DNA from 4 places in the Bacillus sp. GW821-FHT11D08 genome. Region 2 is predicted to be linked to each of the others. Evidence: riboswitches for the same ligand, from Rfam matches in the RefSeq annotation. Region 2 holds a riboswitch; each other region holds the start of a gene.

Region 1 (8,004 bases), on a different contig from region 2:
CGAATGGGCGAACGGCCGGACAAGCATTACATACAGACTCACGTCGCTCCATTCGACAAACTGAAAAAACAAAAGCCGAGGGCATAAACGCCCTTGGCTTTTTTGATTACACGAGAGGTCCGCCGGCTTTGGCAATCGAGTCCGCATGGGAAAACTTTTTAAAGTTTTCTTTAAACTCATTGGCCAAAAACAGCGCTTTTTCGTTGTATGCTTGTTTATCGCTCCATGTGTTTTCAGGCTGAAGAACTTCATCCGGAACGCCCGGAACATGAACGGGACTGCGCAGGCCGAAAATGCTGTCTGCCGTCATGTCAGTCTGGTTCAGTCTGCCTTCAATAGCGGCCTTGACCATCGCTCTTGTATACGAAAGTTTCATCCGTTCTCCGACTCCGTACCCTCCGCCGGTCCAGCCTGTGTTGACCAGGAAGACTTGAACGCCGTGTTCGTCGATTTTATGCCCGAGCATTTCGGCATATACATGCGCCGGAAGCGGAAGGAACGGTGAACCGAAGCACGTCGAGAAAGTCGTTTGCGGAGATGTCACGCCGCGCTCGGTTCCCGCGAGTTTACTGGTGTACCCGCTTAAGAAGTGATACATCGCCTGTTCCTTCGTCAGTTTGCTGATCGGAGGAAGCACGCCGAATGCGTCCGCCGTTAAAAAGACGATCGCCTGCGGATGGCCGGCAATGCTCGGCTGCACGATATTGCCGATCATCTCAATCGGATATGCGGCTCTTGTGTTTTCCGTGTAGAAGGAATTGTCGTAATCCGCTTCACCCGTTTTTTCATCAAGCACGACATTCTCAAGAACAGACCCGAAGCGGATCGCACGAAAAATCTGCGGTTCTTTTTCCTCGCTCAGATTGATACATTTAGCGTAACATCCGCCTTCAATGTTGAAAACGCCGGAATCTGACCAGCCGTGCTCGTCATCGCCGATCAGTTTGCGGTCCGCATCGGCTGAAAGCGTCGTTTTCCCTGTGCCGGAAAGGCCGAAAAACAGGGCGACATCGCCTTTTTCACCGACATTGGCTGAGCAGTGCATCGGCAGTATATCCTGCTGCGGAAGCAGGAAGTTCATAATGGAGAATATTGATTTTTTCATTTCTCCGGCGTATTCGGTGCCGCCGATTAAAATGACGCGCTTTTCGAAAGAGACAATGATAAATGTTTCCGAATGCGTGCCGTCCGTCTCCGGATCTGCTTTAAAATGCGGAGCTGAGAGAATGGTGAAAGGCTGCGCTTGCGTGTCTCTTTCATCCGTCTCCGGTCTGATAAACAGCTGGCGCGCGAATAAATTGTGCCACGCAAATTCATTTACGACCGTAATCGGGAGTCTGTATTTTTCATCCGCTCCCGCGAATCCTTCAAACACAAACAGTTCATCCCGCTGTTTTAAGTAGCTGACGACTTTGGCGTACAGCTTTTCAAACGCCTCTTCAGAAATGGGCTGATTCACCGCGCCCCAATCAATTTGATTTTCTGTGCTTTGTTCACGGACGATAAATTTATCTTTAGGTGACCGGCCTGTATATGCGCCGGTGGTGGCGCGTACGGCGCCCGTTGATGTCAGCGTTCCTTCATTTCGGCTGATCACTTTTTCGGTAAGTTTTGGAGCCGATAAATTATGATGCACATTCGGACTTGCAAGTAATGCTTGAAGATCTGCGGTTAAATCAACTAATTTCATAAAAACCTTCCTTTGCCGGTTTATTTGTATTTCGCTGAATGTGGAATTAGTATAACATATATCTGAAAATAGTCTATACTATTTGCGGTTTTTTGTTTGTGTTTTTCCATTGCTTCCCGAAATAAAGGCGCGTAATCGCTTTAATTCATATTGACACTTTCCGCCCTTTTACGATAAGATATTTCATTGAGCGGATACTCTTATCCCGAGCTGGCGGAGGGACAGGCCCGATGAAGCCCAGCAACCGGTTTCTCTGTAAAAAAGCAGGTGAAAACACTGTGGGAAACCAAGGTGCTAACCTGATGCAAGGTTTAATATTTTCCTTGAGCGATAAGAGTGAAAGGCACACAGACCAAACCCTTTCCTCGAGTGGAAAAGGTTTTTTTATTTCATAAAATATGCCAATTAACATTCTCTGATATAGTATGACATTGTATTAAGAGGGAGCGAGTTCCGTATCATATGAAAAGGTCTTGCAAAAGATCTTTTTTCAGGAGGAAAAGTGAATGAGTAAAAACCGTCGACTATTTACATCTGAATCTGTTACTGAGGGTCATCCGGACAAAATCTGTGACCAAATTTCTGACAGTATCTTAGATGAGATTTTAAAAAATGACCCGAACGCGCGCGTGGCCTGCGAAACATCTGTAACGACAGGACTTGTGCTGGTAAGCGGAGAGATTACTACATCAACATACGTTGACATTCCGAAAACAGTCCGTGAAACGATTAAAGAAATCGGCTACACACGCGCCAAATATGGATTTGATGCGGAGACTTGCGCTGTTTTAACATCAATTGATGAACAGTCTGCGGATATCGCAATGGGTGTCGATCAGGCTCTTGAAGCGCGTGAAGGCACAATGAGCGATGCTGAAATCGAAGCAATCGGAGCGGGAGACCAAGGCCTGATGTTCGGTTATGCGTGTAACGAAACGAAAGAGCTTATGCCGCTTCCGATCTCTTTGGCGCATAAATTAGCCCGCCGTTTGAGCGAAGTCCGCAAAGAAGACATTCTTCCGTACCTTCGCCCTGACGGCAAAACGCAAGTTACCGTTGAATATGATGAAAACAACAAGCCGGTCCGCATCGACGCGATCGTCATTTCAACTCAGCACCACCCGGAAATTACGCTTGAGCAGATTCAGCGCAATCTGAAAGAGCATGTCATTAATCCTGTCGTGCCTGAGGAACTGATCGATGAAGAGACAAAATACTTCATCAATCCTACGGGACGTTTCGTAATCGGCGGACCTCAAGGTGATGCGGGTCTGACCGGCCGTAAAATCATCGTTGACACATACGGCGGATATGCACGCCACGGCGGCGGCGCATTCTCCGGTAAGGATGCGACGAAGGTAGACCGTTCTGCGGCATACGCTGCGAGATACGTAGCGAAAAACATCGTGGCAGCAGGTCTTGCTGATTCTTGTGAAGTGCAGCTTGCATACGCAATCGGCGTGGCACAGCCTGTTTCTATTTCCATCAATACATTTGATACAGGAAAAGCTTCTGAAGAAAAACTGATCGAAGTCGTACGGAATAACTTCGACCTGAGACCTGCCGGCATTATTAAAATGCTTGATTTGCGCCGCCCGATCTATAAGCAGACAGCTGCTTACGGCCACTTCGGACGTCATGATGTGGATCTTCCTTGGGAGCGTACTGACAAGGCGGATGCGCTTCGCAAAGAAGCACTAGGAGAATAATTTTATAGCCGCTTACTTAAGCGGCTTTCCCTTTTTGTAGATGCTGCCATGCTTATTTTTTACATAGCGTGAAACCAATGGCGTAACAAAGCGTCTATAAAAAGGGGGTCCAATTAGAAAATTACACTTATGGAGGCTATACTATGTGTGGATTTGTCGGTGTTTTTAATAAGCATCCATTAACTCAAACCGCAGATCAAGAAGAGCTAATCAAACAAATGAACCAAATGATCGTTCACCGCGGTCCTGACAGCGATGGGTATTATCATGACGAGCACGTCGGATTCGGCTTCAGACGGCTCAGTATTATTGACGTAGAAAACGGCGGACAGCCTTTATCATATGAAGACGAAAAATATTGGATCATTTTTAACGGCGAAATCTATAACTACATTGAATTGAGAGAAGAGCTTGAAGCGAAAGGCTACACTTTCAATACAGATTCCGATACCGAAGTGCTCCTTGCGACATACCGTCATTATAAAGAAGAAGCTGCTTCAAAGCTTCGCGGAATGTTTGCGTTTTTAATCTGGAACAAAGCTGACCGCGTCATGTACGGCGCGAGAGACCCGTTCGGCATTAAACCGCTGTATTACACAACCATCGGGGACAAAGTATATTTTGCATCTGAAAGAAAAAGTTTAATGGCCGCTCAAAACGGCATTGATCTTGATACAGCTTCTTTACAGCAATATATGTCTTTCCAATTCGTTCCTGAACCGAGCACGCTTGACGCTGAAGTGAAAAAAGTCGAGCCGGGCAGCCAGTTTACGATCCGTCCGGAAGGCGACATCGCGTTTAAAACATATTTCAAAGCGAACTTCAAGCCTGTTCAGTCTGATGAAGATAAATTGGTGAAAGAAGTCAGAGACGCAATCTTTGACTCTGTCAAAGTCCACATGAGAAGTGACGTGCCTGTCGGTTCGTTTCTATCCGGCGGTATTGACTCTTCTTTTATCGTCTCAGTTGCGAAAGAATTTCACCCGAGCCTTAAAACATTTTCCGTCGGTTTTGAGCAGCAGGGCTTCAGTGAGGTTGACGTAGCGAAGGAAACGGCTGCCGCGCTCGGAATTGAAAACATCAGCAAAGTCATTTCTCCTGAGGAGTATATGAACGAGCTTCCGAAAATCGTCTGGCACTTTGATGACCCGCTTGCAGATCCGGCGGCGATTCCTTTGTACTTTGTCGCGAAAGAAGCGAAAAAACATGTAACGGTCGCGTTATCCGGGGAAGGCGCGGACGAGCTGTTCGGCGGGTACAATATTTACCGCGAACCGCTTTCGCTTAAACCGTTTGAACGCATTCCGTCCGGTCTGAAAAAAATGCTTCTTCATGTGGCGTCCGTCATGCCTGAAGGAATGAGAGGGAAAAGCCTCTTAGTCCGCGGCTGCACACCGCTTGAGGAGCGTTATATCGGTAATGCGAAGATTTTTGAAGAGCCCGTGAAAAAACAGCTGCTCAAACATTACAATCCAGAGCTTTCATACCGTGATGTCACGAAGCCGTACTTTACGGAAAGCCGTTCATACAGCGACATTAATAAAATGCAGTATGTTGACATCCATACGTGGATGCGCGGCGACATCCTGTTAAAGGCTGACAAAATGACGATGGCCAACTCATTGGAACTGCGCGTGCCGTTCCTTGATAAAGTCGTGTTTGACGTGGCTTCTAAAATTCCGGATGAACTGAAAACGAAAAACGGCACGACGAAATACCTTCTGCGCAAAGCTGCTGAAGGGGTAGTGCCTGATCATGTGCTTAACCGCAAAAAACTCGGCTTCCCTGTGCCGATCCGCCACTGGCTGAAAAATGAAATGAACGAATGGGTTCGCAACATCATTCGTGAAAGTGAAACAGATGCTTATATTGAAAAGGATTATGTCCTTCAGCTTCTGGAAGATCATTGTGCCGACAGAGCGGACAACAGCCGCAAAATCTGGACCGTGCTGATCTTCATGATCTGGCACAGCATCAATGTTGAAAAAAGACTGGTGCCGGAAGAGCTGAATCATCAGCCGAAAGAAGTCATTTTTGTTTAATCCAAAAGGCTTTCGATGTTATCGAAAGCCTTTTTTCTATTGTTTTTTGTAAACCGTCTATTCCGCTCTGTTTTCGACAAAGTATTACGCAATATTCAGAAAAAGGTTATAATAGGACTAATCGGGTAGATTCCGGAAAGTGTTTTCTGGCTATTTCGTCTCGGTTTGTGTTTCTTTGTCAAAATCAGGGGGAGGGAGAGTTATGCAAAACAAAGAAAAAACGCTTCACCGCGGCTTGGAAGAGCGGCATATCTCGCTTATGTCGTTGGGCGCCGCGATAGGAGTCGGGCTGTTTCTCGGGTCGGCTTCTGCCATAAAGCTTGCCGGACCGGGGATTTTAGCCGCTTACGCCTGCAGCGGGCTGATTATGTTTTTTATTATGCGGGCATTAGGGGAAATGGCGATTCAAAAGCCTGTAGCCGGCTCATTCAGCCGGTATGCCAGAGATTATCTCGGTCCGCTTGCCGGGTTTTTAACAGGCTGGAATTATTGGTTTTTATGGGTTGTTACCTGCATGGCGGAAATCACCGCGGTCGGCATTTATATGGGCTACTGGTTCCCTGACGTGCCGTCATGGATCTGGGCGCTTTGTGCACTCGTCATTATGACGGCTGTCAACTTTCTGGCGGTCAAAGCGTACGGTGAGCTTGAATTCTGGTTTGCGCTCATTAAAGTCTTGGCGATTCTGTCAATGATCGCGATCGGTCTGGTGATGATCGGATTCGGCCTCGGAAACGGAGGCGTTGCGCTCGGAATCAGCAATTTATGGAGCCACGGCGGCTTTTTCCCGAATGGGATTAAAGGGGTGCTGCTGTCGCTTCAAATGGTCATGTTTGCCTATCTCGGGATTGAGCTGATTGGTGTCACAGCCGGTGAGGTCAAAAATCCGGAAAAATCACTGGCGCGGGCCATAGATACTGTTTTTTGGCGCATTCTCATTTTTTACGTCGGAGCTTTGTTTGTCATTATGTCAATTTATCCGTGGCAGGAAATCGGTTCAGGCGGAAGCCCGTTTGTTTTGACATTTGAAAAAATCGGAATACCCGCTGCAGCCGGAATCATTAATTTTGTCGTATTGACGGCGGCTCTTTCTTCCTGCAACAGCGGGATCTTCAGCACGGGGCGCATGCTGTTCAATCTGGCGGAACAAAATGAAGCGCCTAAAGCATACGGTACGGTCACAAAAGGCGGTGTGCCGGGAAAAGCGGTATTGGTTTCAGCGGGCGCGTTATGCATCGGCGTTTTGCTGAACTACGTGGTGCCGGCAAAAGTGTTTACGTGGGTGACGAGCATTGCGACGTTCGGGGCGATTTGGACATGGTCGATTATTTTGCTTTCCCAAATGAAATACCGTAAAAGCTTACAGCCGGAACAACGGAAAAAACTGAAATATAAAATGCCTTTATATCCCTTTTCCTCATATATCTCATTGGCATTTCTCGCTTTTGTCGTTGTGCTGATGGCTTTTGATGCAGAGACCCGGGTGGCCGTCATTATCGGTCCTGTCTGGTTCGGCATATTATTAGCCGCTTATTACGGGAAAGGTTTCCATAAAAGAAAAGACATAGGTCTGGAAAACGGACAGACATTCGCCGAAAAAGCGTAAAAAAAGAGCCCGGGACATGGGCTCTTTTTTTCATAGGATCGGGCCGGCGGGGGAAGAATAAAACAAATTCCTGAACATTTTGCTTCTGTTTCCTGACAATCGGGAGAATGCAAATGGTTTTTACTTAAATAATATTTTGAAAAATGGTACAGTAGTAAAACAAAGCTGATCTATTTTTATTTCTCTTGCAGTGTTTTATAGTATCGGCCTTTTTCAACATATTCCGTTCTGATTCTTTCCATGTCCCGTATGTCTTCTTCTGTCAGCCGGCGGATAACCTTTGCGGGCCGGCCGAACGCAAGACAGCCGGGAGGAATGGTTTTGCCCGGAGGAACGAGACTTCCGGCGCCGATAAATGCGCCTTCTCCGATTTCCGCCCCGTCAAGAATGACGGAGCCCATACCGATTAAAGCATTCTTTCTGATGATTGCGCTGTGCAGTGTAACCTGATGGCCGATCGTGACGTCATCTTCAATAAGAAGCGGGCGGTTCGGACTTTGATGCAGACAGCTCAAGTCTTGTATGCTGACTCTTTTTCCGATCCTTGTCGGCGCGACATCCCCCCGGATGACGGCTGAGAACCAAATGCTTGATTGTTCTCCGATCACGACGTCGCCCGTAATGACGGCGTTATCCGCAATGAACGCTTCAGGATGTATGTCAGGCGTAAATTGTTTATAAGGGTAGATTATCATGTCTCATCCTTCTTTCTCTAAATTTATGTAAGAGGTGAACTGCATGTGGACTTGGAAAGCAGACAGGCCCGTCGGTACCATTGTCATTATCCACGGGGCAAGCGAATACCACGGACGTTATAAATGGCTCGTTGAAATGTGGAGATCTTCCGGATATAACGTGGTGATGGGCGATTTGCCCGGTCAGGGAACGTCGACCCGCGCCAGAGGGCATATTCGCTCTTTCCAAGAATACATTGATGAAGTAGATATATGGATTGAT
Region 2 (8,004 bases):
GTCCTTCCCTTTATAATCAAGCATTTCAACAGCAAGGTTCCCTCCTGCAATACGACGGGCATTTTCAGCCATGCGGCGGATCGGCCCTGCAATTCTCTTCGTCAGCCTGATGGAAGATATGACGGTGACGGCAAGTATCACGATGGTCAGCACGGCTGCGCTGTAAACGATAAACTGAATCTGGTCAGCCGTCTGCTTCTGCATGTCTTCATAGTGATCCCGGCTTTTCAGATTCAGCATATAAATATCATTCAGAAGACCGTTGATGCGGGCCGCCGTCCTTGTCGCTTCAGCCGGGCTTTTCGAATCAAGAGCAGCGTCCGCCTCCGCCTGCCATGATTCGTATTTTTTGGCGAGTTTGTCATAAGCGGCTTTGTCTGCACCGTCCGTCATCGTTTTTTTGAGCGCCGCCAGTTTGTCTGAGCTGCTTTTCATATAGCTTCGCACATCTTCTTTCTGGGCGTCTGCGAGCGTATAGGAATAGCCGGTGATGCTTTCTTTTAACGTATTAAGGTCAGCTTTTGCTTCCTGAACGTTTAACAGCGCGTCCACTTCATCTTCATTTGAAGCCTGAATCTTCATCATGTTTACGATGGTAAAGCCGATGACGGCGGCGAAGCAAATCATCGTAACGGCTGCGTTAACGAGCAGCCTTGTCCGTAATGTCACTTCAGATCGCCTCCTTTTTCAATCAGACTGTTTTTCATATCCGTGATCTTTTTCGTCAGCCCGCCTGCGTTTTTGACAACTCTGATCTTAGCTAAGTCCATGCCGTTTTTCTTCAGTCCGTAAACGATCTCTCCGCTTTTGATCTCCTTGTTGTCTTTTAAATCTTTCGCCAATTCATAGATGACATGGTCGACGTTTTTCACTAAAGAAGAGATAACGGCGTGCTCGGCGGTGTAATATTGATCGCTGTCAACACCGATGGCGTATACTTTTTGCGCCTCCGCTTCTTTCAGTGCGCCGACACCCGTGAAGCCGGCCGCCGTAAACAGGACATCGGCTTTTTTTCGGATCATGTTTTGGGCGATGCCCTTCCCGAGCTTATCATCATCAAACGTACCGCTGATGTCCGACAGCACGCGGATATTCGGTTTGACTGATTCCGCGCCTTTCAGATAGCCTTTTTTAAACCGTTTAATGACGTCGGCATCTGAACCGCCGATAAATCCGATTGTGCCGGTTTTGCTCGTCATGGCCGCCAGCGCTCCGGCTAAGAAGCTTCCTTCATCCTCTTTAAACGTGACGGAGGTGACATTATCCAGGCCTGATACGGAATCAATCAGCACAAACCGCTGCTTCGGATATTTTTTAGCGACCTTTTCTAAATCCGCCTGCATGCTGTAACCGAGCCCCACAACAAGGTCATTGCCTTCCCGGACAAGCTGGGTCAGTCCTTTTTCGTATGTACCGGTGTCTTTTATTTCCCGATAGTCAAATGTGATGCCGAGCTCGTCTCTCGCTTTCATCAAACCTTGAAAGCCTGAATCATTAAATGATTGGTCGCCGAGGCCGTTGTCTGTCAGCATGATGCCGATTGTTTTCGTTTTTTCGGCCGCCGTTTCCTCAGATTTGCCGGCACATCCCGCCGTGCTGAGCGCAAGCAGCAGTACAGCCGCAAATATCGCCATTTTTCTCATTGAAACTCTCCTTTTGTTTTTTTCTACAGTTATATATCGGTTCGGATGTCAGAATATTTTATTTCAATAAAATATGTATGTTCGGCAGGATGTTAAACAAATGAGGGTATAGGAGCTTTTGAGAAAATAAAAAACATCGGTTTTGGTTCACCGATGTTTTTGCAGAAAATTTATTGTTTTTCGTATGTCCAGCCGTCTTCCTGATAGACCTTGCCGTTTTTCATCAGATGCCCGAGCGCCCGCTTAAAGGCGGCTTTGCTTAAATGAAACCGTTCGCGGATATCGTCAGGATGGCTTTTGTCTCCGTAAGGCATCGCGCCGTTTCTTGATCTCAGATAGGTCAGAATTTCTTCCGCGTCAACCGAAAGCGCATCCTGCTTTCTCGGCAGCAGGGACATGTTGACGGAGCCGTCTTCCTTCACCTCGATGACACGCCCTGTCACGCGGCTGCCGAGTCTCGGCTCTTCTTTTCTTTCTGAAGGGTGAATAAACGCGCGGATGCCTTCATCGGTAATCAGAAAAGAGCCTGATGCAATCAGTCTGTACACCGTGCCCGTCAGGTCTTTATTCATGACGTCTTCCCCTGCATCCGTAAATAATTCACTGATGATATCCTCAGGCGCCGGCTTGGCAAACATGCGCCCGCGGCTTGTCACCTTCAGCATGCAATACAGTCTGTCTCCTTTTTGCGGCCAGACGGATTTGTACGGAGGCAGGTGCTCCGTTGCGACGAGCGCGTCTTTTGACAGACCGACGTCGACGAATACGCCCATATCTTCCACAGCGTCCGTCACTTCCACCCATCCGTAGTCATAAAAGCTGATGAGCGGCTTTTTCATCGTCGCCGCGAGTCTTTCCTGATGATCGACGTAAATAAATACGTCCACTTCATCTCTGTCTTCGATATCCTCTGTGATTTCACTGTTATGTAAAAGAACCGTATCCTCGCCGTCGGTTAAAAAATAACCGAAATCGGTTTGGTGATCTATACTAAGCGTGAGCTGCTGCCCTGGTCTCATGTTATCGTCCTTCCTGATTCGCCCGTATGAGGCTGATGTTTTTCTCATTTTTTCCAATATGCATAAATTCATGCTTTATGCTGTTGGACATTTCTCTTTATTCTACTATAATCAACTCATAAGTGAAATGTTATAGGAGGTTTTCTCATGGCAAAAGAAAGTTCTTTTGATATTGTATCCAAAGTTGAATTTCCCGAAGTGCAGAATGCGATTCAGATGACGCTGAAAGAAATCGGCACGCGCTATGACTTTAAAGGATCGAAAAGCGATGTAACTTTAGAAAAGGAAGAACTTGTCCTGATTTCTGATGACGAGTTTAAACTGAATCAGCTCAAAGATGTGCTGAGCGGCAAGCTGATCAAACGGGACGTGCCGACGAAAAACATTGAATACGGCAAAATCGAAAATGCATCGGGAGGCACGGTGCGCCAGCGTGCGAAGCTTGTACAGGGCATTGATAAAGACAACGCCAAAAAAATCAACGCGGTGATTAAAAACTCCGGCTTGAAGGTCAAGTCGCAGATTCAGGACGACCAAGTGCGCGTCACCGGAAAAAATAAAGATGATCTGCAGCAGATTATTGCAGCCGTCCGCGGAGCAGACCTGCCGATTGACGTTCAATTTATTAATTTTAGATAAATTATGTGATTCCTATTGATTATTGTCTCTATTTTCGGTAAATTTGGAGAAAGGGATTTTCACAGTTAAGTTTTGGAAACCCATGACAATTACATGAACGTTCTTATCAAGAGAAGCCGAGGGACTGGCCCGACGACGCTTCAGCAACCGGTGTAGTGGTTTACCCAAACCATGACCAAGGTGCTAAATCCAGCAAGCTAAAAACAGCTTGGAAGATAAGAAGAGAGACAAATGATTACAAAGTCTTCTTCTTAAGAAGACTTTTTTTATTTCTCTTTTTTCCTTGCTGAATGTGACGAAGGAGGCAAACAATGGGACTATTACAAGACTTAAAAGAACGGATTTTAATCGGAGACGGCGCGATGGGCACTCTCCTCTATTCCTACGGCATTGACAGATGTTTTGAGGAACTGAACGTATCAAAGCCCGAAGAGATCAAGCGGATACATAAGGCTTACGTGGAAGCCGGGGCAGACATCATCCAGACAAATACGTACGGCGCGAATTTTATTAAGCTCTCAAGATACGGACTTGAGGACGAAACGAAAAAAATCAATCAGGAGGCGGTCAGAATCGCGCGCGCTTCCTCAGACGGCGCTTATGTATTGGGAACGATGGGCGGCATCCGCACCTTTAACAAAAACGCCTACAGCCTGGAGGAGATTAAACGCAGCTTTCGGGAGCAGCTTTATTTATTGCTGCACGAAGAGCCGGACGGTCTGCTTCTGGAAACATACTATGATTTAGAAGAGGCGCGCGAAGTGCTGAAGATCGCGAGAAAAGAAACGGAACTTCCGATTATGCTGAACGTATCCATGCACGAACAGGGCGTGCTGCAGGACGGAACGCCGCTTCGGGAAGCCCTCAGGTCCATTGCCGATCTCGGCGCTGACATAACGGGAATCAATTGCCGGCTCGGCCCGTACCACATGATTGAAGCGCTCACCGAAGTGCCGATTTTCAGTGACGCTTATTTATCGGTCTATCCGAACAGCAGCCTTCCGTCTTTAGAAGAAGGCCGGCTTGTTTATGATACGGACGATGCCTATTTCCGGGAGAGCGCCGTACAGTTCCGCACTCAGGGCGCGCGCATTATCGGCGGCTGCTGCGGTACGACGCCAAACCATATCAGAGCCATGGCTGAAGCGGTCCGCGGCCTTTCCCCCGTCACTGAGAAAGAAGTGAAAATCAGACGGGAAGAAGAAGTCATCTCAGTCAGCAACGAACGAATCGAACCGGGTTTAAACGAAATCGCCGCTCAAAAACGGTCAATTATCGTAGAGCTTGATCCGCCGAAAAAATTGAATTTTGACAAATTTCTGCAAGCGGCGGCTGAATTAAAAGAAACCGGCATAGAAGCGCTGACGCTCGCCGACAATTCATTGGCGACACCGCGGATCAGCAATGCAGCCTGCGGTTCATTGCTGAAAGAGCGCCTTGATATCCGTTCTCTCGTTCACATTACATGCAGAGACCGCAACATCATCGGCCTTCAGTCACATTTAATGGGGCTGGATACGCTCGGGCTCACCGACATTTTAGCCATCACGGGTGATCCTTCAAAAATCGGCGACTTTCCAGGGGCTACCTCCGTCTATGATTTAACGTCCTTTGACTTGATCAGGCTGATTAAACAATTCAACGAGGGCATTTCTTTATCAGGGAAACCGCTCGGCAAGAAAACGAACTTTTCCGTAGCCGGAGCATTTAATCCGAATGTCCGCCATCTCGATAAAGCAGTAAAACGGCTGGAGAAAAAAATCGAGTGCGGAGCTGACTACTTCGTGTCCCAGCCTGTCTACTCGGAGCAGCAGCTCATTGACATTCATCATGAAACGAAGCATCTCAAAACACCGGTGTATATCGGAATCATGCCGTTAACGAGCAGCCGCAACGCAGAGTTCATCCATCATGAAATCCCGGGCATTAAGCTGTCAGACAGCATCCGCGAAAAAATGGCGCTCGCCGGCGAAGACAAGCGGAAGCAGAAAGCCGAAGGCCTCGCCATCGCCAAGTCGCTTCTCGACACGGCGTGCGAACTGTTTAACGGAATTTATTTAATCACCCCGTTTCTCCGTTCTGATTTGACGTCAGAGCTTGCAGCTTATATTAAGCAAAAGGATGAAAAGCGGGCTGATGTATATTTGCATTAACGCGGAAGAGGCCGCCTGATATGACAGGCGGCTTTTTCATGGTACGATACAGAAAAAGAATCAAGCAAAGGAGGATTTTTTCATGGTTGAAGTAAAACCCATCACCGCAGAAGACACATACGCGATCAGACACAGCGTGCTGCGCCCCCATCAGACGATTGAGGATTGTAAATATGATCAGGACAGCGTCAAAGGAGCCTTTCATCTCGGAGGTTTTTACGACGGGACATTGATCAGCATCGCTTCTTTCTACCCGCAGAACCAGCAGGCTTTACAGGCAGCGCCCGCCTATCAGCTGCGCGGCATGGCGACGCTTGAGGAATACCGGACGCAAAAAGCGGGAAGCACGTTAATCGCCTATGCAGAACGAAAACTGGCAGATATGGGGGCGGCGCTTGTCTGGTGCAACGCCAGATGTCACGTAAAGGGATATTACGAAAAGCTCGGCTGGAAAAGCACGGGCAGCCCCTTTGACATACCCGGCATCGGCCCGCATGTGATCATGTATAAAGAACTCGCCTGAAACAGACAAATGCCCTTGGGGACATGTCTCTAAGGGCATTACCTTGAATGTCACGCCTGCTTTTATATGCGGTACTATTGACGCCCTCCCGCTTTTTTAATACCCTTTGTACATTACACAACAGCAAGGATGGCAGGCAGAACGATATCTGTCAATTGCCGTTTTCAGCTATTAATTCAGAAAAGGAAGTATGAGATGAATACGATCCAAAAACCGAAAATCCCGAAAGAATTGCCGGTGCTTTCTTTCACAGAAGCGCTTCAGGACGACCTCATAAAAGAAGTCGCCATAGAAAACGCCGTCGTAAACAGCAAACTGGACGGCCTGCGCGCCGAAAAAGTCATTTTCAGAAACACCGTTTTTACGGATGTCTCTTTCAGACATATGGAATGTACGGATGTCCTGTTTGACAAATGTGATGTCTCAAACGCTGATTTCAGCGGAAGCATCATCCATAGAACGGCGTTTCAGCATTCAAAACTTCTCGGCTTGAATCTGGCGGATTCCGCCATGCGTCATGTACGGTTTGAAGACTGCCTCGCAAATTACAGCTCCTTCAGCTATTCCAATATGAAGCATGTCCGGTTTGACACGTGCGCTCTTACAGAAAGCGAGTGGAATGATGCCGTTCTTGAATACACTGATCTTGACGCCTGTGATTTGAACGGCTCAAATTTTATCGGCACGTCTCTTTTTAATATGGATATCAGCACGTGCACATTTGATCATCTGCACGTCTCACTTGAGAAGCTGAAAGGATGCCGCATCTCTCCGGCGCATGCCGTTACATTCGCAGAAGCGCTCGGAGCCATTGTGACGTGATCTTTTATCTTTTATCAAACGAAACGGCGGGCGATGTCCGCTATCGTTTGAATGCCTTTTTCCAAGTCCGGTAAGGATGCGTATGAATAGGAAAAACGCAGGCTTTGCCGGTCTTCGGGAAGATAGAGAGCTCCCGGATTGATCAGCACGCCGGCCTCCAAGGCACGGGTGAAAAGCGTCTGAACGGCGATTGCTTGATGAAAAGTGACCCAAATATAAAAGCCCCCCTCCGGCACACGCCACTCCGCAATATCTCCCGCGTATCTTTCAAGAGAACGCAATGCCGCATCTCTTCTGATTTTGAGTTCCTTTCTGAGACGCAAAAGGCGCGCTTCATAGCGGCCGCTTGACAGCCATTGACATGCCGCCCATTGAGATAAAGCACTGGAGCCGTAATCCGTCTGCATTTTAATATCGGCGAGCCTGTCTGCAACCGGCTCAGGGGCGACGACCCATCCGATGCGCAGACCCGGGCTTACGGTTTTTGACAGCGTGCCGATATACAGCACATTCCCCTCACCGTCCATCGATTTTAACGGAAGCGGCGGTTCTTTATCGATCCATAAATCACCGTATGCGTCATCTTCAATGACAGGCAGGCGGTGATTTCTTGCGAGCGCGATGAGTTCCTTCCTCCGCTTGAGTGACATCACCGTTCCGGTCGGATTATGGAATGACGGAATGGTGTACAGCAGCCCTGCTTCGTATTGCCGCCGGTAAGCGGGAAGATGATCCGTTTTGATTCCACTCCCATCCATCGGCACTCCCTTAAGCCTGACGCCCGCTGATTGAAACACACGCAGGGAATGGAGATACGACGGGTTTTCAGTCAGCATGACGGAGTTTGGTTTTAGCAGCCCGATTGAAATGAGCTGAAGCGCCTGCAGTGCGCCTGAGACGATTACGATGGATGCCGGGGACGCGTGAATCCCCTTTGTTTTCAAATGTTCCGCGACGCTTTGCCGAAGCTGCAGGCTGCCCTTCGGTTCTTCATAGCCGAGCGCAAAAGTGTTAGTTCCCGCTTCACGGAACAGTTCGGCCATCTCCTGCTCAGGCAGCAGCTCTTGACTCAGTTCACCCGTCCCCAGCCTGATCAGATCCGGACGCGGCTCGTTTTGATTAATGGCCTGAATCAAGGATGAATTCGGCTGATGACTCCCCGATGTAACGTATGTGCTCCAATCAAGGGGCTTAGCCGCTGCCAT
Region 3 (8,004 bases), on a different contig from region 2:
GAACTGCAGGAAGACTTTCTTACTAAAAAAACAGCCGTGCAAACGACGGCAGCCGAAGTTAAAGGAACGCCTCACGTGCTGAAAATGCTCTGGAACGCCGGTAAAAGCGGTTTATGAGCCTGCATGTCATCCGACGTTTTTGATGACACTAAGAGAAACTGGCGCGGATCCAAGGAGGCATAACATGATTTGCGATCGTGAGCGGCTTGCGCATTTTTTGCAGCAGCTTAAAGCACTATCTTCTTCGGGAGGGTTTACAAAATCGGATTTGCTGACTCCGGCTTTCCATTTAGCTAAGGACGGAGATCTGGATTTGTATTATTCGCCTCATAATGAATATATTAACCCTTATGCAGTCGTTGCCATTTCCGGAATCACACCCGGTTTTTTTCAAATGCAGCTGGCTTACAAAAAAGCGGCACAGCTTTTAAAAGATGGCGAAACTTTTGAAACGATAGCCTATGAAACAAAAAAAGCGGCCGGACTTTCCGGTTCAATGAGGCAGAACATCATCGAAATGCTTAATGAATGCGGTCTGCCGGCCGCGCTTCACGTTGAGGATTCATCCCGGTTATTTGATTCAAAACGGGAGCTTCTTCATACAACGTCCGTTATCAAACACCCTGTTTTTTATAAACAGAAAAACTATACGGGACATCGGCCGGCAATCAGCAGGTCAGCTCTTCTCAGCCGTTACGCGCTGACATGTTTTCCGGATGAAATAAAAATGATGAAAAAGGACATTCTGCTTATCCCTCTCGGCAAAGCAGCAGAATCAGCCTGCCGCATGCTGAAGAAGAACGGCAGAATGGGTCATGCGGTCATTCTGGAAGGCTTCCCGCATCCGTCCGGAGCAAACGGACATCGTTTCAAACAATTTCACGAAAACAAACAATCGTTACGTGAACAAATTCAGCGCTTTGCCGGGTTTCTTCAGCAGCTGTAAAAAAACGCCCCGAATTTTCGGGGCGCTGCTGTTAAGAAGCGTATTCAGGCAATGCTTTATTGTGTTTTGCCGTTTTCTCTTCAGGTATTTTGATTTGATTGGTCAAGATTGCACTTACGAAATAGAGCGCTGCGAAAATCCATACAACGCCTTGTGCGCCGACAAGTCCGATGAACGCCCAGGCAAGCGCAGGGCCGACAAATGCCGACAGGCCCGCAGCCAGATTTAACACAGACATGGCAGCACCTTTATCGCTGCCGGCCGCCGTCGGCACGATAGCCCCGATCGGAACGAACCCGGCGAGGAGCCCTCCCCATATAAAACCGACAATGCTGACGAAAAGCAAGTTCCCATGTGATACAACAGGAGCATAATATAATAAAAGAGTAAAAATGCCGCAGCCCACTCCCCCGAACCACATGACAGTCTTTTTCCAGCCGAAGGCATCGCCGACTGCGCCGAAGATTAAGTTAAAGACGATATTTCCGAGAAAGATCGTTCCCCAAATTTGAAGCCATACATTTGTAGAAATGCCGTGCTGCGCCATATGCATCGGAAGAAATACCGGAAATCCGTATGTACCGATGCTGTTAATGATCCGAATGATCCCCCCAGAGAGCACGCGCGGATTTTCAGCAAGGATGGTGATTCCCTTCATTAATTCCTGCGCCTTTTCCAGCTTATCTGCCTTTTTCTTTTCAAAGCGGTCCCTATTTAAAATCAAAGCAAAAAACGCGCCGAGGCAGACCCAAAAAATTGAACTCCACAGTGTATTCAAATAGCCGAAGGATTTGATGGCCCAGCTTGAATACCAAGCACCGAATACAAACATCCCGCAGCAATATGCAATCCAGAACCAGCCGACCGCCGTACTGAGCCTGTTTTTCGGCGACCGGTAAATCACCCATGTCAAAAAAGAATAGGCAAACAGCGGATAACCCAGCCCTTTAATAAAATACGTGACATACATCACCGGCAAATTAAGATTTTCAAATCCGTATGCGATAAATGCGGCTGTTCCGATAACGTAAAACAACAGCCCCATAAACATCGTCCGCTTTGCGCCGAAGGCTTCGAGGCAGACCCCTGAAAACCAAGACGCCACAGCGAGAGAAATACCGTAAACTGTAAACAAGGATGCTGATTGCTGTACCGTCAAGCCGTTTTCAACTAAAAACGGGCTGAGCCATCCTTGTTCAAGGCCGTCCCCCATCATAAACAGCACGACTCCCAAAAATCCCCATGCGAGCTGTTTTGGAATTCCTATTTTATTAAGCATTTTTGTTCCTCCTCAGCAATCTTTCATGTTGTCATCTCATCCCCAAGTCAGGCTTTCACCGCCGGCTGAAAATGAGTAAATAATTTTTGCGTATGTTTCCATTCTTCATATAGGAAGAGATCCGTCTGATCCGCTTCCGGCTCAATTACCTTTGTGCGGCTCGAAAGCTCTGCTTTCACACCGAGAGCTTCGTTGCAAATCATCGCCGCTCCCATTGCGGATGCCTGGCTGAACCCCTCTCTCTTATAGATTTTCTTTTGGAGAAGGTTAGCAAGAAACTGCGTCAAAGCATCACTTTGGAAACCGCCGCCGCACACCTTCACATCATCTTGTGAAAAGGAAGCCACCTCTGTTAACGCCTCATAGTTCCATTTGATTGAAAAAGCGATTTCCAGCAGTGCGGCTTTGACAAAATGGGCTCTGCTTAAGTTTTGGGACAGCGGAGCGTCAAAAATAAATCCGCCTTTTGCCAGTGCGTTTTTCTCAGGCGATAAATAGGAGCCTAACGCAGAAATACAAGCATGATCATGTTTCGGCAGACTTGCGATTTCCCGTTCCATAACGCCGTAGGATTCATTCGGATAAAAAATGGATTTTAATTTTTGATAATTGAGTCCTGTTACACCCGGATTCGTTTCAAGAAGCCATTGACCTTCTTCTGTATGGCAATTCAGCCATGCATTCTCTAAACTTTCGGTTCCGGTCTCCGCTGTTATCTTTGTAATCGGCGTCGTCGTGCCGGATACGATGACGATATCTCCCGGCTTTGCATCTGCACTTTTGATGGCAAGCTGTGTGTCTCCCCCGCCTGCAATCACAGGCACTCTTTCAGAAAGGCCGAGAACCGCCGCTTTCTTAAACGTTAACATTCCGACAACCGTCCCAGATCGGACGAGTGAAGGAAGAATGGCAGAAGGCACACCGAAGATGTTGCATAATTTCTCTGACCACGCCTTTTTCCTTACGTCAAACAGCAGTGTTTCAGCAGCCTGTGACGGTTCATAGCTTAAAATACCGCTCAGCTCAAATGTCACCCAGTCACTGATGCTTGTGATGTACTTCACTTCTTTCCATAAAGACGGCTGTCTAGCTTTTAATCCGACAAGTTTCATGGCGGAAAATAAAGCGCTCGGAAGACGTCCGGTTTGCTGATGCACTTCTTCTATTGCCTCAATCCCGTCTTCCCATTCACGCCCTCTGTTATCAATGTTGGGCAGACCGAGAAATGCCTTTTTACCTTTATTGATCAGAACAATTCCCTGCCTCTGGCTTGTGGAGGTGATTCCGATTAATGTAATATGTGGGCTTTTGGCAATAACCTTCCTTGCCATAGCGCTGATTTGCGTCCATAATCTTTCCGGTGAGAAATATCGTCCGTCCGGATAAAGCGGATCCGTCACATATTCAATGTCTTCCCTTTCAAGCGCGGTCACTTCGCCGCCGGCAGTCACGACCGCGACTCGCGCATTCCCCGTCCCGATGTCAAATACAAGGTAGCCTTTTTGTTCAGCCATTACAGCCTCCTCCTTCCGTTTCAAGTTCTCTTTTGTTATAAAGTTCACGTATTGAGCAGGTTTGATCTTGTTTCCATTTGAAAAGCGCTTCATTTAAAATCTTCACATGATGATCTTCCACTTCAAATGTTGCGCCCGCTAAATGGGGAGTCGCTAATACATTAGGCAAAGAGATCAATTCATAATCAGAAGATTCTGGCGGTTCGTGATAAAACACGTCAAGGATCGCTCCCTTAATCCGCCGTTCTTTCAGCACCCGCAGCAGCTCTTCCCTGTCTGTAACCACCGCTCTTGACGTATTGACAAAAACAGCTTCCTGTTTCATCAATTGAAAGTGCCGGGCGCCGATAAGGCCGATGGTTTCTTCTGTACGCGGCAAGTGAACGGAAACAATATCACTTTCAGAAAATACCCGTTCAATCGTCGTTTTTTCATACTCCCGGTTTTCATGACGGACAAATGGATCATAGTAAAGCACCTTGCAGTCAAAAGCGGCCAATAGCCGGGCGATTCTCTGTCCGACGGCTCCGAAACCGATAAGGCCGACTGTTTTCCCCGTCAGCTCATTTCCTCTGAATTTGACGTAAGCCTGCAAATAATCACCATTCCACTTCCCGTCTTTCAGCCACTGATGGGAAGAATACGTATGACGCAAAAATGAAATCACATTTCCGATAAACATTTCAGCAACAGCCTGGGCATTGCGGGCCGGTGTAAAGAAAACGGGGATTTTTCTTTTAGTCGCCGCCGCAATATTCACGTTAGACGGCATTCCTCTGCAGACACCGATAAAAGCGGAATCAGGCAATATGTCAATAACACGCTCAGACACCTCATCAAGTTCAGTGATAAGCCCCGACGCGTTTGTCTCTTGAATCATTCGGATCAATTCATCTTCCCGATAGGCCCGGCCGTGCTTCTTCCACGGCCGGTGCACAGTCCGGCCGAACAGCTCAGTCAGCTCCTTCAGCCCCTCGTCGTGATATGGTGCGGTAATTAAAACCGTCATGGTGCAAAACATCCTTTTCACATAAATTTTTTCATAAAAAAATCTCTTTCCCCAAAGAAGGAAAGAGATTCATATACCGTCTTTATGCGCTTGAAGCGCACAAATATGTATAGATCATTCTTTCCTATCTTTCAAGCATACGCTTGCTGGAATTGGCACAATAAATGTTGCCGAGGTTTCGTAGGGCCAGTCCCTCCACCTCTCTGGATAGAAAATAAAATGATGAAATTGTCAGGCTGTTTAAAAGAATAAACTCATCATAGAAAAGTCTTTCCGTGATGTCAACACTTTTTTTCTGAATTGACGTTCGATTTTGAAATGTTATAATGCTTACAATATAAACAAAGAGGAGAAATGGGCTATGAATTCTGCTGCAAAACAGCCGAACGGGGTCTTTAAGTCGGTATGCTCACTAGACTGTCCCGATCAATGCGGCTTGCTTGTGACAAAAAAAGACGGAAAAATCGTTAACATTCAGGGAGACCCCGATCACCCGGTCACATCAGGGAATATTTGCAACAAAGTCAGACACATGGCTGAGCGTATTTATGATGAGAAACGCATAACCGTTCCGTTAAAACGGATCGGTAAAAAAGGTGAAGCCGCGTTTACGCCTATTTCCTGGGAGGAAGCGATCAATACGATCAGTGCGCGCTGGAAAGAGCTTATTGCCGAAGAAGGAGCGGAAAGCATTCTTCCGTACAGCTTTTACGGCAATATGGGAAAACTGGCGGCAGAGGGAATGGACCGCCGTTTTTTCCATCGTCTCGGAGCGAGTCATCTCGAACGGACGATCTGCAGCAAAGCCGGATCTGAAGGCTATAACTATACAATGGGTGAAGGAGCGGGTACTGATCCGGAAGAGACCATACATGCAAAGCTCTTTATTTTTTGGGGAATCAATGCCGTCAGCACGAATATGCACCAAGTCATGATTGCCCAAAAAGCCCGGAAAAAAGGGGCTAAAATTGTCGTTATCGATGTACATAAGAACCAAACCGGCCGGCTTGCCGATTGGTTTATTCCCATTCGCCCCGGCACAGATGCCGCACTCGCCCTCGGTATCATGCATGTCTTATTCGACGAAAACCTTCACGATGAAGCATTTCTCACAGAATACACCGAAGGCAGTGACGAATTAAAAGCGCATGTTAAACACTATGATCCGGAAACGGTTTCTGCTATTACAGGCGTTAAAGCCGACGATATCAGACGCCTTGCGAGAATGTACGGGGAAACCTCCCCTTCCCTTATCAGGATCGGAAACGGCATTCAGCACCATGACAATGGCGGAATGATCGTCCGCACCGTTGCCTGCCTTCCGGCTGTTACAGGACAGTGGCTCAACACCGGAGGAGGCGCAATCAAGCACAACAGCGCGGTATTAAACTATAACAGACAAGCGCTCCAGCGGCCTGATCTGCTTTACGGCAGGAAGCCACGATCATTTAATATGAACAGGCTCGGAAGCGTTCTTTTAGAAACAAAACCGCCCGTGCGCTCCCTGTTTATTTACGGTACGAATCCCGCAGTGGTTGCGCCGGAAGCGAATAAAGTCAGAAAAGGCCTGCTGCGGGAGGATTTATTTACAGTCGTTCACGATCTGTTTTTAACGGAAACCGCCAAATACGCGGATATCGTGCTCCCTGCTGCATCCGCTTTGGAAAACACGGATTTTTACACGTCTTACTGGCATCATTTTATTCAGCTGCAAAAACTGGTGATCGAACCCTACGGGGACAGCAAATCGAATACGGAAGTGTTCCGTTTGCTTGCCGGAGCAATGGGATTTACCGAGCAGGAGCTTCAGGATTCCGATGAAGAATTGATCAGACAGGCGCTGGACTTTCCCGACAATCCGTATATCGAGGATATTGATTACGAATCGCTCTCACGCCATTCCTTCATGAGAGCCAAACGGAAAAAACCGCTTTTTCCGGGTAAGCTCAAAACACCGAGCGGAAAAATTGAATTATATTCTGAAAAGATGAAACAGGACGGTTATCCGGCGCTGCCGACGCACATCCCTCTTGAGAGCGATGGCGATTTTCCGCTTTTATTTGTCCCGGGACCGAATCATAATTTTTTAAATTCGACATTTTCGAATAATGAAAAACACGTAAAACTGGAAAAAGCGCCAAAGCTTTTTATTCATACAGAAGATGCTGTACGCCGGAACATAGAAGACGGGGAAACCGTTAGAGTTTGGAATCACCGCGGAGAGTGTGAATTGACAGTTTCGGTCGGCGAACAGGTGCTTCCCGGCGTTGCAGTCAGCCAAGGTCTTTGGGCCGATATGGATGATAAAAAACAGCTCGTCAATTCGCTCACGCCCGATCGGCTGGCGGATATGGGCGGAGGCGCTGTTTTCTTCTCCGGAAAGGTGCAGGTGGAAAAGCTCAGCAATCAAAACCGTCCGCAATAAACGCCGGGCGGTTTTGATGAAGGCTGAATCCTTTCGGCCGGCTTCACCGTATAAAAAGTGATAACGTTTATTGGAGGTTTGCTGTATGGATATCATACCGGCATCGGAATCACTTTAGCCGGATATTTCATCGGAGACGGATTGAAAAACTTTAAATCACCTGATCCTCATGAAGACACTGACCACATTCTCATTAATGGGAGTAACCAAGGAAGAAGCGAAACAAATCGTGCCCGACACCTCTGACATTCCGCATATCACGAGAAACGGAAAGCGGTATGTACAGAAAACTGCATTAAGAGAATGGCTGACTTCCATGCTGGAAAAAGAATAACAGCTGCCATGAAAAGCGGGAAGAGTTTGTCTCTTCCCGTTTATTAAGATTCGCCGCCCTGCCTCTCTTCAACCCCAAACATACGACAGATATCATTCTTACGTAACGAAACATCCCCTTCTTTAGATTTCAAATAAAACCCTTTCTTATATAACCGTATGACTTCCTCATATGTAAGCTCATGACGAAGGAGCGCCATTAAACGCCCGTCTTTTTCATCTTGTTTATTGAACCATTCATACTGTTCTGACCAGTTCACTTTCTGCATGTCAAACACCTTCTCACTTTGTATTAATGCCTTTTCGCATTCTTTTACTTATTACCCCTTCTGTAAACACTCCGACTGCCTGTGACATTTTTGAAAACAGCCGTAACCCCTCCAATTAGTCACCATGTTGACTTGTTCCCCATTTCGTTGTATATTATAATTGTCAACATGGTGACAATTAAGATAGGAGATACCTTATGGATATTAATTTATTAATGAAGGAACTGCA
Region 4 (8,004 bases), 210 kb from region 2:
CCGTCAACATTGATAACGCGGCGCTCGGGATTTCTATCGCGTTTCGTATTTTATGTTTTTCCGCTTTGTCGATGATGTTTCTTTTCACAACCGATCCGATTCTGTTCATGCTCAGTCTGATTCAGCAGTGTAAGCTGCCGCCCAAGCTTGCATACGGCGTTATCGCGGGGTTCCGGTTTCTCCCTCTTCTGAAAGATGAAATCCTGATCATCCGGCAGGCGCACAGAATCAGGGGCGCGGGGTCTGATTCCGGGCTGAAAGGAAAGCTCTCCGCCTTCAGGCGCTTCACCATTCCGCTATTGGCAGGCGCAATCAGAAAGGCGGAACGCACGGCGATCGCGATGGAATCTAAAGGCTTTACGGGGAGCCGAAACCGCACGTTTTACAGAACTGTTACCGTGCGCCGCGCCGACTGGTGCTTTTTCCTGCTCGTGCTTCTGTTATTCGGCGCAAGCTGGCTCATTTCATTGTTGTTTGTATAAAAACAGGCCGCCGGAGTGATTCGGCAGCCTGTTTTGTTATGTATGTTATTGATGATAATTGAGAGCCTGAGCGAGATTGGACTTGATCGTAATATCTGAGAAATTAATGCCGAGCTGTACGGCGGTTTGAGCGATTTCCGGCCTGATTCCGGATAAAGTGGACGTGACGCCGATCAATTTCAGCGCCTCAACTAATTTAAAAATCTGATGCGCCACCATCGTATCGACAACCACTACACCCGACAGGTCAATTAACAGATGTTCAATCAGCCGTTTTGCACATGTGCTCAGCGTATTTTCAAGAATGAATTTGGCGCGCTCCGTGTCAATATCGCCGACAAGCGGCAGCAGCGCCGTCCGTTTGCTCAGCGTGATAACCGGCGAGCTTAACTCCAAAATCATTTCTCTTTGCGCATTCAGCTGCATTTTTGAGTTATGCTCGGCATGATCGACAAACGTGTAAATCGTAAAATCAAATACTTGTACAATTAAATTCTCCCATTTCTTCCTTTCTCCCTGTGCAAACGAAGATTCATGTTTATCGGCAAACGCATCATAATAACTGATGTATAGTCTCCGGTTTCTCATGAATTCACGGACCACATACTGTACGGGAGTATCCAGATGCTTCTGGTCTTTCGCAAGCTCAATCACCCACTGCTCGAACTCTTCTAAAAATTCTTTTTTCGGCATGATATACATTTTATTAATATGCCGGTAAAATTCTTTATCCTGCTCCGTCAGTTCTTCTGTGATGACGGGATTTGTCAAAGAATAAATCGAATTCGGATCCGAATCTTCCATCGTTTCGATCCACTCTTTCGCAATTTGATCCACTTGTTCTGAAAAATAGTTGTATAATGCTTCACTTATCTTCATATCTCTTCTCCTTTCCCATTTCCAATTATACCGTCAGCGGATCATGAATGAAAATAAAAGCTGTTAAACTATCCATTTATTTGAAATTTTTTAGTGCGATAGATTACGCCTTTTTTATGAAAATGCTTCAAATGACTCTTTCCGGCCGGCATGCTCTGCCATAAAATAGTAGCAACACCCTTGTATCCACTCGCAAGCATAAAAAAGGAGGGCTTTTTTATGAATGGTGAAATGCATTTGATTCCTTATGTCACGGATGAACAGATCATGGAGGTGAACGAGCTTCCAGAGGGGATTAAAGTGATTAAGGCGCCAGAGTTGTGGGCAAAAGGGTTTAAAGGCAAGGATATTAAAATCGCGGTGCTTGACACAGGCTGCGACATCAATCATCCTGATTTGAAAGACCGGATTGTCGGCGGGAAAAACTTCACCGATGATGACGGAGGCAAAGAAGACGCGATTTCCGATTATAACGGACACGGGACACACGTTTCCGGAACGATTGCCGCCAATGATTCAAACGGCGGAATTTCGGGTGTCGCGCCGGAAGCAAGCCTTTTAATCGTTAAAGTTCTCGGCGGTCAAAACGGCAGCGGCAAATACGAATGGATCATTAACGGCATCAACTACGCCGTTGAACAAAAGGCCGATATTATTTCCATGTCACTCGGCGGGCCAAGCGATGTGCCTGAATTGAAAGAAGCCGTCACAAATGCGGTAAAAAGCGGTGTTCTGGTCGTTTGCGCGGCAGGAAACGAAGGCGACGGAGACGAACGTACAGAGGAACTGTCGTATCCAGCCGCTTACAACGAGGTGATCGCAGTCGGATCAGTCTCAATCGCCCGTAAATCGTCTGAATTTTCAAACGCCAATAAAGAGATTGACCTGGTGGCTCCGGGAGAAAATATTCTCTCCACCCTTCCCAACCATAAATACGGGAAACTGACGGGCACTTCAATGGCCGCCCCGCATGTGAGCGGAGCGCTTGCCTTAATAAAAGGGCTTGAACAGGACGCGTTTCAGCGGACGCTTTCTGAGGCTGAAGTCTACGCCCAGCTCGTGCGGCGGACCCTTCCTTTGGACATCGCCAAAACATTGGCCGGGAACGGATTCCTGTATTTAGACGCGCCTGAAGTGCTGATGGAAAGAGCCGAACAGGCACAGCTGCTGTCTTTCTGATATTTTTCTCATATAATGATTGATCAGCTTGTCACATCACCAATTTTTAAAATGTGAGATTTTCTATTGACAGTGATCTGAATAAACTGATAAGATAACCAACAAATGATGTAACTTTTCAAAAAAATTGAAATATTTTCTCTTATCGAGAGTTGGGCGAGGGATTGGCCTTTTGACCCCAACAGCAACCGACCGTAATTCCATTGTGAAATGGGGCGCGTGATTTTTGCGCCGAGACGACTGTCTCATAAGGCACGGTGCTAATTCCATCAGACGTGATCTGAGAGATAAGAGAGGCTTGCATTTTGAAGTTAAAGCCTCTTTCTCTCATGAGAAAGAGGCTTTTTTGTTACATCTCACTTAAAGGAGGAAACTTAATGACAACAATCAAAACTTCGAACCTCGGTTTTCCGAGAATCGGCTTGAACAGAGAATGGAAAAAAGCGCTTGAGGCTTATTGGAAAGGAAACACTGACAAAGAAACGTTTCTTAAAGAACTTGACGGTTTATTCTTATCAGCTGTCAAAACACAGCTTGACCAACATATCGATATCGTGCCGGTCTCTGATTTCACCCATTATGACCATGTGCTTGATACCGCCGTCAGCTTTAACTGGATTCCGGAAAGATTCCGCAGCATCACGGATCCCGTTGATACATACTTTGCGATTGCCCGCGGTGTAAAAGACGCCGTTTCCAGTGAAATGACGAAATGGTTTAATACCAACTACCATTACATCGTCCCTGAATATGACGAAAGCATTGAATTCCGTCTGACGAGAAACAAACAGCTTGACGACTACCGCCGGATCAAAGAAGAATTCGGAGCGGAAACAAAACCTGTCATCGTCGGTCCGTACACATTCGTCACACTTGCGAAAGGATACGAAGAATCAGAAGCGAAAGCGATTCAAAAACGCCTTGTTCCTCTTTATGTTCAGCTGCTGAAAGAACTTGAAGCTGAAGGCGTAAAATGGGTTCAGATCGATGAGCCGGCCCTTGTGACAGCTTCTTCTGAAGACGTCCGTGCCGCAAAAGAACTCTATGAAGCGATCACAAAAGAGCTTTCAGGACTGAATGTCCTTCTGCAGACATACTTCGATTCGGTTGATGCATATGAAGAACTCGTTTCTTATCCCGTACAGGGAATCGGGCTTGACTTCGTGCATGATAAAGGCAGAAACCTTGATCAGCTGAAAAAGCACGGCTTCCCGAAAGATAAAGTGCTGGCAGCCGGTGTGGTCGACGGCCGCAACATTTGGAAAATCGATGTTGAAGAACGCCTTGATGCAGCTCTGGATATCCTCAGCCACGCTGATGTTGAGGAGTTATGGATTCAGCCTTCAAGCAGCCTTCTGCACGTGCCGGTGGCGAAACACCCTGACGAGCATCTTGAAAAGGATTTGCTGAACGGCCTGTCATACGCTAAAGAAAAACTGGCGGAACTCGGCGTCTTAAAAGAAGGGCTTCTGTCCGGCAAAGCGGCCGTCAGTGAGCAGATCGAAGAATCAAAAACGGCACTTAAGGCTTTAAAAGCATTCGCAACAGGAGCGAACTCAGCTCAAAAAGAAGAGCTGAATCAGCTGACGGAAAAAGATTTCTCCCGGCCGGCAAGCTTTGAAGAACGATTGGCGCTGCAGAATGAATCACTCGGTCTTCCCCTTCTGCCGACGACGACAATCGGAAGCTTCCCTCAATCTGCAGAGGTGCGGAGCGCACGGCAAAAATGGCGGAAAAAAGATTGGACGGATGAACAGTACCAAGCCTTTATTAATGCGGAAACGAAGCGCTGGGTTGACATTCAGGAAGAAATCGGCTTAGACGTGCTCGTTCACGGAGAATTCGAGCGGACGGACATGGTCGAATACTTCGGTGAAAAACTGGCCGGATTCGCCTTTACGAAATATGCATGGGTGCAGTCTTACGGTTCACGCTGCGTACGTCCGCCTGTCATTTTCGGAGATGTCGAATTTATCGAACCGATGACGGTAAAAGATACGGTCTACGCCCAATCGCTGACGGAAAAACACATGAAAGGCATGCTGACGGGACCTGTCACCATCTTAAACTGGTCATTCCCGCGTGTGGATATTTCAAGAAAAGAAATCGCCTTCCAGATCGGGCTTGCCCTCAGAAAAGAAGTAAAAGCGCTTGAAGATGCCGGTATTCAGATTATCCAAGTGGATGAACCCGCGCTCCGCGAAGGACTGCCGTTAAAAACGCAGGATTGGGATGAATATTTAACTTGGGCCGCAGAAGCATTCCGGTTAACGACGTCTTCTGTGCAAAATGAGACGCAGATTCATACGCATATGTGTTACAGCAACTTTGAAGATATCGTAGATACGATCAATGATCTTGACGCGGATGTCATTACAATTGAACACAGCAGAAGCCACGGAGGATTTTTAGAATACTTGAAAGAACATCCTTACGTGAAAGGCCTCGGACTCGGTGTATACGACATTCACAGCCCGCGTGTGCCGGCAACTGAAGAAATCTATCAAATTATTGATGACGCGCTTGAAGTGTGTCCGACTGACCGCTTCTGGGTAAACCCGGACTGCGGACTGAAAACAAGACAGCAGGAAGAAACCGTTGCTGCATTAAAAAATATGGTCGACGCCGCGAAACAGGCACGAAAAAAACAAGCTCAGCTTGTATAATGAAAACAGCCATCCGTAACTTACGGGTGGCTGTTTTTTCTGGGCGTGCTACTTATTCTTCAGCGCCTTCGCAAGTTCACTTAGTGAATCATGCTGCTTAATTTGATAGCCCCGCCCTTCTTTTTGCAAATACCCTTTTTGGCAGAATTGCGTCAGCACATGCAAGAGATGACGGTAAGATACACCCAAATAATCACAGACCGTTACGTGCTTCTCTTTATAACCCCCTTTATAAGCCGTCTGCAAAATAAAATCGGCCAGCCGGTTTTCAAGCGGGAACGCCAGACTTTGTGAATATTTCGAAGCCATAAGCGTTGCCTTAGCACTTAAAAACTTAGCCAATTCACGCAGGAATTTCGCATCCTGCAGCAATTGCGCGCGGCAGCGGTAAATAGGCAGAGCAAAACAAACAGTCTTCGTTGAGGCTTGAATTCCTTTTGTGTAATACACTTCATGTAATAGTTCCATCTCTCCGATGTAATCATCTTTGTTGATAAAATTAATTAAAGAAACTTTCCCGTTTTGGTGGGTTACATATATTTTCGCTTTTCCTTCAAGCACGTAAAACAGGAAGTCAGGCCTCCTGCCCTCTTGAATAATCCATTCGTCCCGCTCATATTCGCGCACTTCCATAAACTCTTCAGCGGGGAAAGAGAATAAATGCGCGATTGAGTGTTTTTTTAACTGATGCCGCTTTTTCTCGCCTTTATAAATTTCCATCGTCCACCCCAAAAATATGAGATATCTCATATTGTCTTTATGTCTTTACATGATAACATGCCAATTAAAGGAGGAACGGGAATGAAAGCATATCGCTGGATGAGTCTGCATTTTTTTAGTTTTTTTATGACATGGGGTGTTTTTCTGCCCTATTGGACGGGATGGATGGTGCATATAAAAGGGGTTTCCGTATCCGAAGCCAGTTTCATTATGAGCCTGGGCTTGGCGGCAAGAGGGATTTCCACATTATTTTTCTTCCCTTATTTATCAGGAAAATTCAGCAGCAAAGCCTTATTAAACGGCGCCAGAACCGGGACGCTTCTCGCACTTTTATGTTATATTCCCGCTGATTCTTTTCAATGCCTGCTTCTTGTCACATTAGTGCTGCATGTGTTTTACCCTGCTTTAATGCCTGCTTTAGACAGCGCTTGCGGCGTCCTTGTACAGCATAACGAATTAAAGGCCTATGGGACAAGCCGACAGTGGGGGTCCGCGGGTTTTGTTTCAGCCGGCGTCATCCTGTCCGTCTTTACAGGTATATTCGGAGATCAAGCGATTTTATGGGCACTGCTTTTGGGCACCCTGATATTCGCATGCCTCAGCTTTATGCATGCGCCAGCTGTTCTTTCAAAACGGCCGGAAACAGACCGCGCAAGAAAAGAGGGCATGTTTGCCTTATTCCGCATCAAATATTTCGGTCTGGTGCTCGCAATCGTTATCTTACTGCAGGCGGCACACGCGTCTTATTACAATTACGGTTATCTCTTTTTGCAGGAAATCGATGCCCCCGCATATGCCATCGGAATCATTATCAACATCGCCGTTATCGCGGAGATTATCTTCTTTGCAATCGCTGACCGATACTTTCATCAATTTACGGCAGGCTCTTTGCTCGCCTTGGCGGCGCTTGGTGCTACCGTACGCTGGATACTCGTATTTGCCTTTCCTCATGTCATCATTTTCTGTATTGCGCAGACGCTGCATGCCTGTTCATTCGCGATGGGACACTATGCATTTATGAAATACTTAATTAAAAATATTTCACCCGCGCAAATCCCGAAAGCCCAAGGCATATATTCAGCGCTTGCTCTCAGCTGGAGCACTGCGGTATTTACTATTTTCGGAGGTTTTTTATATGAAATTGAACCCCGGTATGCCTTTATCGGAATGATTGTTTGTACGATCCCATCCATGCTTCTCGCCCTTTTATACAGAAAACTTGAAATGAAAAAGAGAGTTTTTGCAGGAAACGCACAAGATATATAGCCATCGCTTTATAGACGATCACATGTCCCGCTGTCATTTTGACCGATTTGCGAATGCTGTGCGATGTATTTTCTCTATATTTAAAGTATTTCCTTCATATATGATGAAATCAAAAACAGCGGTATAACCCGCTCAATTGGTTAATGAAGGGAATCCATTCAGAAACTTGGACAGAATCAGTGAATATACTGATACAGTACTGCTTACGCTCATTTCGGGGAACTTTGTTCGTAATAAAATGATTTTCAGCCAACTCATAAGGAGGGACATTGTGTCACAGCCTAATTTGCCCAATATCACCCCTGTCGTTACACTTTCCAGAGACGATACCATTAACCTTCTTCTTTCGTCAATTGCTATGGAAGAGCTGGGAATGGCACATATTCTGAATGCGGAAGGGGAAAAAATCCAATACGCGCTCGGAACGATTCCCGGATTAACAGGGCCCCCGTCAAGTCTTGCGGATATTCTTAACCTGAATGAGAGCGTCCGGGATACGCTTGACAGCTTAATGAAACAGGAGCTTCTTCTCGGTTCAAAATTGGACAGTATCTCAAATATCCCTACATTGGCGGGACCGACTGGTGCTACGGGGCCGACGGGACCAGCCGGCGGGCCCGCAGGACCTACGGGAGCAATCGGACCGACCGGACCGACGGGGGTCACCGGTACGGGTCTTCAAGGGATTGTCGCTTTTAATCCGCTGATTGCCCCTACTTATACACCCGGACAGGTTGTCTTGTATAACGGAAGCTCCTATGTCGTGAACGTAAACAGCCCGGCGGGAACCCCTGGAGCCTCAGCTGACTATA

The links. Region 2 has a riboswitch for S-adenosylmethionine ahead of AC1RRX_RS04345 (bifunctional homocysteine S-methyltransferase/methylenetetrahydrofolate reductase). Riboswitches for the same ligand answer to the same signal wherever they lie in the genome.
Region 1: it holds a riboswitch for S-adenosylmethionine, as region 2 does, so the genes downstream of both, metK (methionine adenosyltransferase) here and AC1RRX_RS04345 (bifunctional homocysteine S-methyltransferase/methylenetetrahydrofolate reductase) in region 2, are expected to answer to the same signal.
Region 3: it holds a riboswitch for S-adenosylmethionine, as region 2 does, so the genes downstream of both, AC1RRX_RS12850 (2-hydroxyacid dehydrogenase) here and AC1RRX_RS04345 (bifunctional homocysteine S-methyltransferase/methylenetetrahydrofolate reductase) in region 2, are expected to answer to the same signal.
Region 4: it holds a riboswitch for S-adenosylmethionine, as region 2 does, so the genes downstream of both, metE (5-methyltetrahydropteroyltriglutamate--homocysteine S-methyltransferase) here and AC1RRX_RS04345 (bifunctional homocysteine S-methyltransferase/methylenetetrahydrofolate reductase) in region 2, are expected to answer to the same signal.

What each region holds. Positions count from the first base shown of each region.
Region 1 covers NZ_JBXARS010000003.1:518,856-526,859, reverse strand. The annotation lists gene AC1RRX_RS09525 (DUF2584 domain-containing protein) at 1-64, shown strand, start outside; gene pckA (phosphoenolpyruvate carboxykinase (ATP)) at 107-1,690, opposite strand; SAM riboswitch class I at 1,888-2,027, shown strand; gene metK (methionine adenosyltransferase) at 2,197-3,399, shown strand; gene asnB (asparagine synthase (glutamine-hydrolyzing)) at 3,543-5,441, shown strand; gene alaP (alanine permease AlaP) at 5,644-7,047, shown strand; gene AC1RRX_RS09500 (gamma carbonic anhydrase) at 7,224-7,739, opposite strand; gene AC1RRX_RS09495 (alpha/beta hydrolase) at 7,786-8,004, shown strand, end outside.
Region 2 covers NZ_JBXARS010000002.1:150,813-158,816, reverse strand. The annotation lists gene AC1RRX_RS04365 (methyl-accepting chemotaxis protein) at 1-669, opposite strand, end outside; gene AC1RRX_RS04360 (BMP family lipoprotein) at 666-1,643, opposite strand; gene AC1RRX_RS04355 (CvfB family protein) at 1,814-2,710, opposite strand; gene AC1RRX_RS04350 (YajQ family cyclic di-GMP-binding protein) at 2,810-3,301, shown strand; SAM riboswitch class I at 3,402-3,523, shown strand; gene AC1RRX_RS04345 (bifunctional homocysteine S-methyltransferase/methylenetetrahydrofolate reductase) at 3,613-5,454, shown strand; gene AC1RRX_RS04340 (GNAT family N-acetyltransferase) at 5,537-5,977, shown strand; gene AC1RRX_RS04335 (pentapeptide repeat-containing protein) at 6,173-6,799, shown strand; gene pdxR (MocR-like pyridoxine biosynthesis transcription factor PdxR) at 6,814-8,004, opposite strand, start outside.
Region 3 covers NZ_JBXARS010000005.1:299,248-307,251, reverse strand. The annotation lists gene AC1RRX_RS12870 (DUF948 domain-containing protein) at 1-117, shown strand, start outside; gene AC1RRX_RS12865 (hypothetical protein) at 185-946, shown strand; gene AC1RRX_RS12860 (RbtT/DalT/CsbX family MFS transporter) at 978-2,225, opposite strand; gene AC1RRX_RS12855 (FGGY-family carbohydrate kinase) at 2,273-3,739, opposite strand; gene AC1RRX_RS12850 (2-hydroxyacid dehydrogenase) at 3,732-4,748, opposite strand; SAM riboswitch class I at 4,870-4,962, opposite strand; gene AC1RRX_RS12845 (molybdopterin oxidoreductase family protein) at 5,110-7,173, shown strand; partial or broken gene AC1RRX_RS12840 (hypothetical protein) at 7,255-7,507, shown strand; gene AC1RRX_RS12835 (hypothetical protein) at 7,551-7,775, opposite strand; gene AC1RRX_RS12830 (MarR family winged helix-turn-helix transcriptional regulator) at 7,973-8,004, shown strand, end outside.
Region 4 covers NZ_JBXARS010000002.1:360,854-368,857, reverse strand. The annotation lists gene thiX (HMP/thiamine ABC transporter permease ThiX) at 1-482, shown strand, start outside; gene AC1RRX_RS05595 (STAS domain-containing protein) at 528-1,361, opposite strand; gene AC1RRX_RS05590 (S8 family peptidase) at 1,581-2,540, shown strand; SAM riboswitch class I at 2,680-2,834, shown strand; gene metE (5-methyltetrahydropteroyltriglutamate--homocysteine S-methyltransferase) at 2,918-5,206, shown strand; gene yeiL (transcriptional regulator YeiL) at 5,255-5,926, opposite strand; gene AC1RRX_RS05575 (MFS transporter) at 6,008-7,192, shown strand; gene AC1RRX_RS05570 (BclA C-terminal domain-containing protein) at 7,464-8,004, shown strand, end outside.